2 regions of the Allobranchiibius huperziae genome follow, and region 1 is predicted to be linked to the other one. Evidence: predicted binding sites of a transcription regulator. Region 1 holds the regulator's gene; the other holds the start of a gene.
The links. Region 1 encodes HrcA, which represses chaperone genes, less so after heat shock. Its sites were predicted from a motif close to TTNGCACTCGNNNNNNNCGAGTGCNAA; they were not measured.
Positions count from the first base shown of each region.

Region 2: the regulator HrcA is predicted to act here: its motif matches at 2,328-2,354, upstream of groES (co-chaperone GroES).

Region 1 covers NZ_JACCFW010000001.1:1,269,087-1,272,494, reverse strand. Annotated here, with positions in the region: gene dnaJ (molecular chaperone DnaJ) at 1-917, opposite strand, end outside; gene hrcA (heat-inducible transcriptional repressor HrcA) at 976-2,016, opposite strand; gene HNR15_RS06060 (DUF3097 family protein) at 2,137-3,012, shown strand; gene HNR15_RS06055 (NUDIX hydrolase) at 3,009-3,408, shown strand, end outside.
Region 2 covers NZ_JACCFW010000001.1:771,314-774,721, reverse strand. Annotated here, with positions in the region: gene HNR15_RS03690 (RNA-binding S4 domain-containing protein) at 1-22, shown strand, start outside; gene groL (chaperonin GroEL) at 106-1,725, opposite strand; gene groES (co-chaperone GroES) at 1,875-2,168, opposite strand; gene HNR15_RS03675 (class I SAM-dependent methyltransferase) at 2,416-3,408, shown strand, end outside.

The sequences.
Region 1 (3,408 bases):
CCCTTCAGCGTGATGACGTCGCCGGGCTGGGTGCCCACGCGGATGCCCACCTCGCGGACTCCGTCGAAGGTCTCCAGGGGCAGCTCGGTGCCCAGCGCCGCCGCGGTCATCGGCAGCTCGACCGAGCAATGCAGGTCATCGCCCTGTCGCTGGAAGGTCGCGTGCTTGCGCACCCGGACCTCGATGTAGAGGTCGCCGGCCGGGCCGCCGCCGGGGCCGACCTCGCCCTCGCCGGTGAGCTGGATGCGGGTGCCGGTGTCGACGCCCGCGGGCACCTTGATCGTGATGGTGCGACGGTCGCGCACCCGGCCCTCGCCGGAGCACTCGAAGCACGGGTCGGTGATGACCTCACCGAAACCGCGGCACGCGGCGCAGGGGCGGGTCGTCATGACCTGACCGAGGAAGGAGCGCTGCACCTGCTGCACCTGGCCGGCGCCGTGGCACACGTCGCAGGTGCGCTTGCCGGTGCCGGCGCGGGCGCCGCTTCCCTCACACGTGTGACAGACCGCCGCCGTGTCGAAGGTGATGTCCTCCTCGCTGCCGAAGACCGCGGTCCGCAGGTCCACGTCGACGGGGATGAGCGCGTCCTGGCCGCGTTGGGCGCGCGAGCGCGGGCCGCCACCGCCGGCAGCCGTGCCGCCGAAGAACGCGTCCATGATGTCGCTGAAGGAGAATCCCTGGCCGAAGCCGGCAGCACCCTGGCCGCCGTACGGGTCCTGACCCATGTCGTACGACGACTTCTTCGCGGGGTCCGACAGCACGTCGTACGCCTGGGAGACGGCCTTGAACTCCTCGGACGCCTCGTCACCGGGGTTGACGTCCGGGTGGAGCTTGCGGGCGAGGCGGCGGTAGGCGCGCTTGATCTCTTCCGGGCTGGCGTCCCGTGAGACGCCGAGGACGGAGTAGTAGTCGTTCACGAAAATCCTTGTCAGCTGGTCGTCTTCAAGCAGTACATGACCGGTAGCGAACCGGCGGTCAGCGTTGGTCGAGAATCTCGGACACGTAGCGCGCGACCGCTCGAACGGCCGCCATCGTGCTGGGGTAGTCCATCCGGGTCGGACCGAGGACGCCGAGCCCGGCGGTCGAATCCGCTCCGTAGGTGGAACTGACCACCGAAGCGCCGCGCAGTCCGTCGACGGTGTTCTCGGCGCCGATGCGCACGGCCACCGAATCGCCGGACGCGCTGCTCGTCTGACTCATCTGTCCGAGTAAACGCAGCAGGACCACATGTTCTTCCAGCGCTTCGAGCACGGGGCCGATCGTCATCGGGAAGTCGCTGACGGAGCGGGCCAGGTGAGCGGTGCCCGCCAGCGCGACCCGCTCCTCCCGCTGCTGGGCCAGGGCGTCGGCCAGAACGGCGATCACCAGACCCGCGGTCTCGCGGTGCTCGGGGGCGATGCGGTCGATGACCGCCGGCAACAGACGAATGCCCTCGGACCAGGTCGCGCCGGCGACGGCCTCGTTGACCCGATCGCGCAGGGTCCGCAGCAACTGCTGACGGGCCTCGGTGACCAGGTCGACGTCCACCTGCACGATGCGCTGCTCGACCCGCCCGTTGGACAGGATCACCACGGCCATCAGGCGGTCGCCGTCGAGGGAGACCAGCTCGGTGTGCCGGATCGTCGCGGGGTTGAGCGAGGGGTACTGCATCACGGCGACCTGGTTGGTCAGTGACGACATCAGTCGTACCGTGCGATCCACCACGTCGTCGAGATCGACGGCCTGTGCGAGAAAGGTCTGCACTGCGGCGCGCTCCGCCCGGGACATCGGCTTGATCTCGTTCAGTCGGTCGACGAACGCGCGGTAGCCGGCGTCGGTGGGCACCCGGCCGGCGGAGGTGTGCGGGGCGGTGATCAGCCCCTCTTCCTCCAGGACGGCCATGTCGTTGCGGACGGTGGCGGCGCTCACCCCGAGGCGGTGACGGTCGAGCAGCGCCTTGGAACCCACGGGTTCGGACGTCGCGACGTAGTCCTGCACGATCGCGCGCAGGACGTGCTGACGGCGTTCTTCGCTCATGTCACCTCCCGAGTCGGTGTCGGCTGGCACTCCACTTCGTCGAGTGCCAAGTCTACGTGCTCCACGGCGCTGCGCCTGTCCTCCCTCCCGGCCTCGGCCAGGGGCCCCTACCCTCGTGCCGTGACCCCAGACCGCTACGGCGCCGACGTGCTCTCCGGTGACTGGCGCGCGCCCCGCCGCGGTCGGTCGGTATCCCTCCCGGCCGAGGTCGGCGTCGTCGTCGAGGACGTCGAGACCGGCTGGTGCGGGGCCATCACCCGCGTGGAGAAGGCCGGCGGGATGCACGTCGTGCACCTGGAGGACCGGCGCGGACGCAGCAAGGCGTTCCCGCTCGGTCCGGGGTTCCTGCTGGACGGCAGACCCGTGGAGCTGGTGGCGGTGAAGGACACCACCGCGATCGACGCCGCCCGCAAGGCCACCACCAGGACCGCCAGCGGCTCCCGTGCGGTGGCCGGCGTCACGGCTCGCGTCGCCGCCGGATCGCGCATCTTCGTCGAGGGCCGCCACGACGCGGAGCTGGTGGAGAAGGTCTGGGGCGACGACCTGCGGATCGAGGGGGTCGTGGTCGATCTGCTCGAGGGCGTCGACGACCTGACGTCGGTGATCCGCGACTTCAAGCCGACCGCTCGGCGCCGGATGGGCGTGCTCGTCGATCATCTGGTCCCCGGCACCAAGGAGGCCCGGATCGTCGCGGGGGCGATGGCGTCGCCGTACGCCGGAGAGCACGTCCTCGTCGTCGGCCACCCGTACATCGACGTGTGGCAGTCGGTGCGTCCCGAGCGGCTGGGCTGGCAGCAGTGGCCGGTGATCCCCCGCGGCCGGTCCTGGAAGCACGGGATCCTCGCCGAGCTCGGCTGGCCGCACGAATCCCAGGCCGACGTCGCGCGCGGGTGGAAGCAGATCCTCGCGACCGTGCGCACCTACGCCGACCTCCAGCCGGAGCTGCTCGGCCGGGTCGAGGAACTCATCGACTTCGTCACCGTGCCGTCGCCATGAGCTCCTCTGGTCGCCCTGCCGTGGGGTTCCGCGCGGAGCTGGTCGCCGTCGTGGCCTCCGTGGGCGAGGACGGGCCGGCGGTGCTCGCCTCCGGCGACCCGCTGCAACTGCCCGCCGGGGAGCTGCGGGCCGACCACGACTCTCTGCAGGAGGGCGTGCGCGTCTTCGCCGCCGAGCAGACCGGGCACACGCTGGGCTACGTCGAGCAGCTGTACACGTTCGCGGACCTCGGACGCGGTGACGGCACCGGGCGGGTCATCTCGATCTCCTATCTCGGCCTGACCCGCGCCGACACCACCGCCGCCGAGTGGGCGGGCGCCTACACGTTGCTGCCCTGGGAGGACCGTCGCTCGGTCGGCACCGACCAGGCGCTCGTCGACGACCTGGCGCGGTGGG
Region 2 (3,408 bases), 500 kb from region 1:
GGTGCACGTCGTCGCCGGATGAGGCCCCCTCACACGGGACGACGGGCTCCCAGCCGGATGGCTGGGAGCCCGTCGTTCGTGCGATTCAGCTCGGATCAGCTCGGCTCAGTGCGAGTGGCCGTGGCTGTGGTTGTGCCCGGCGTCTGAATCGTCCTCTTCCTTCTTCTCCACCACGAGCGTGTCGGTGGTGAGCACCATCGACGCGATCGAGGCGGCGTTGCGCAGCGCCGACCGGGTGACCTTAACCGGGTCGATGACACCGGACTTGATCAGGTCGCCGTACTCGCCGGTGGCGGCGTTCAGGCCGTTGCCCGGCTCCAGGTCGCGGACCTTGGAGACCGCGACATAGCCCTCGAGGCCGGCGTTCTCGGCGATCCAGCGCAGCGGCTCGACCACGGCCTTGCCGATCAGTGCGGCACCGGTGGCCTCGTCGCCCTCGAGCGCGAGGTTCTGCAGCGCGGCCGAGGCGTGCACCAGAGCGGAGCCGCCACCGGCGACGATGCCCTCTTCGATGGCTGCCCGGGTCGCGGAGATGGCGTCCTCGATGCGGTGCTTCTTCTCCTTGAGCTCCACCTCGGTGTGCGCGCCGACCTTGATGACGCAGACGCCGCCGGCCAGCTTCGCGAGCCGCTCCTGCAGCTTCTCGCGGTCCCAGTCGGAGTCGGTGCGCTCGATCTCGGCCTTGAGCTCCTTGACGCGGCCGTCGACGTCCGCGGAGTCGCCCTGGCCCTCGATGACCGTGGTGTTGTCCTTGGTCACGACGGTGCGACGGGCCTGACCCAGTACCTCGAGGCCGACCTGGTCCAGCTTCAGACCGATCTCCTCGGCGACGACCTGGCCGCCGGTGAGGATGGCGATGTCCTGCAGCATGGCCTTGCGGCGGTCGCCGAACCCGGGCGCCTTGACCGCGACGACGTTGAACGTGCCGCGGATCTTGTTGACCACCAGGGTCGACAGGGCTTCACCGTCGATGTCCTCGGCGATGATCAGCAGCGGCTTGCCGGCCTGCACGACCTTCTCCAGCAGCGGAAGGACGTCGGCGACGGCGGAGATCTTGCCCTGGTTGATCAGGACGTAGGCGTCCTCCAGGACGGCCTCCATCCGCTCGGGGTCGGAGACGAAGTACGGGCTGATGTAGCCCTTGTCGAACTGCATGCCCTCGGTGAAGTCCAGCTCGGTGATCGCGGTGGAGGACTCCTCGACCGTGATGACGCCGTCCTTGCCGACCTTGTCGAACGCCTCGGCGATGAGCGAGCCGACCGTGCTGTCCTGCGCGGACAGGGTGGCGACCTGGGCGATCTCGTCCTTGCCCTCCAGCTCACGCGCGGTCGCGAGGAGGCGGTCGTTGATGGCCTCGACGGCCTTGTCGATGCCGCGCTTCAGCGCGGACGGGGCGGCGCCGGCCGCGACGTTGCGCAGGCCTTCCTTGACCATGGCCTGGGCGAGCACCGTGGCGGTGGTGGTGCCGTCACCGGCGACGTCGTTGGTCTTGGTGGCGACCTCCTTGGCGAGCTGCGCGCCGAGGTTCTCGTACGGGTCGTCCAGCTCGACCTCGCGGGCGATGGTCACCCCGTCGTTGGTGATCGTGGGGGCGCCCCACTTCTTGTCGATGACGACGTTGCGGCCCTTGGGGCCGAGCGTCACCTTGACGGCGTTCGCGAGTGCGTCGACACCGCGCTCGAGGGACTTGCGGGCGGAGTCGTTGAACTCCAGCGTCTTAGCCATGTGTGGTCCTTAAGTGTTTCGTGGGTGCGTGCGGGGAGGCAGGCGGCTGGTACGACGACGCCCCGGCGGCGGGCCCGGCAGTGTTGATGACGGGCCCACAGCCGGGGCGTGCGACGTACGAGATGTCGTCAGCTACGTGACGACGGGAATTACTTGACGACCGCGAGGATGTCGCGGGCGGAGAGGATGAGCAGCTCCTCGCCGGAGTACTTCACCTCGGTGCCGCCGTACTTGCTGTAGATGACCTTGTCGCCGACGGCGACGTCCAGGGGGACACGGTTGCCGTGGTCGTCGATGCGACCCGGGCCGACGGCCAGGACCTCGCCCTCTTGGGGCTTCTCCTTGGCGGTGTCCGGGATGACCAGGCCGGAGGCGGTGGTCTGCTCGGCCTCGACGGACTTGACGACGACGCGGTCTTCGAGCGGCGTGATGTTGACCGACACGGTGGGGACCTTCCTTGGTGGCCTGCCGATGGCAGGGAGTTGGTGGTCCCTGGGCCCTCGCCGGTGAAGGCCGATCGAGGACGCCGTCGCGGGGTCGGCCTCGGTGCCTGCACTGGCACTGTCCCAGGGGGAGTGCCAGCCCTGAATCTATGCCGGGCGTTAGCACTCGTGCAACTCGAGTGCCAAACCCGCACGAAGGGCCGCGGCAGCGGTCGTCACGGGCGCGTCGTACGTCAGAATGTCCGCCATGGATCCCGCCCTGGTGCACCGGCTCGCGTCGGGCGAGGGGTGGGGTCTGCTGCAGTCGCTGCCACCGTACGACGCGTCCGAGGCGATGTCCCTGGCCACCAGGTTGAGGGGCGAGGGTTTCGACGCCGAGCTGGTCTCCGCGGCGCTCACCCAGTCCGACCTGCGCGCCCGGGCCGTGCCCAAGTTCGGTGCGGCGGCCCGCGAGATGCTCTTCACCCGCGACGGCCTGGAGCAGGCCACCCGGACACGGATCGCCGCCCACCACGCGACCCGGTTCGTCGAGGCCGGGGTACGCCACGTCTACGACCTGGGCTGCGGCATCGGGGCCGACGCCATCGCGCTCGCGAAGGCCGGGATCGCCCTCACAGCCGTCGACACCGACGAGGCGACCGCGGCCATCGCCGCCGTCAACCTGCGCCACTGGCCGCGGGCCCAGGTGCAGCACACGGCCGCGCACGACGTCGCGATCCCGAGCGGTGAGGACGCCCGCGGCTGTGGCATCTGGCTCGACCCTGCGCGACGGACGCCCGGGGTGGCCGACGCCCAGGGCCGCACCCGCCGGCTCTTCCGGCTGGAGGACATCAGTCCATCGTGGGACGACGTCCGCGGCTACCTCACCCGCACCCCCGCCGCCGGGGCCAAGCTCAGCCCGTCCTTCCCGCACGCGGCCGTGCCGGCCGGGGTCGAGGCGCAGTGGACGTCGTACGACGGGGAGGTGCTGGAGTGCGCGCTCTGGGCCGGCGCCACCGTGCGGACGCCCGGGCGCACCGCCTGCGTCGTGCGCGAGCATGTCACCGCGCTCGTGACCGAACGCGACGCACTGGGCGCCCAGCCGCTGCCCGCGGAGCTCGCCCGCCTCGGCCCCTACCTCTACGAGCCGGACCGCGCCGTGATCCGGGCGGGTCTCGTGGGAGCCCTCGTCAACGCGGCCGACGGCCGGGAGCTGTCACCGGGCGTCGGGTACGTCACCGGGCTCGCCGACGTCCAGCTG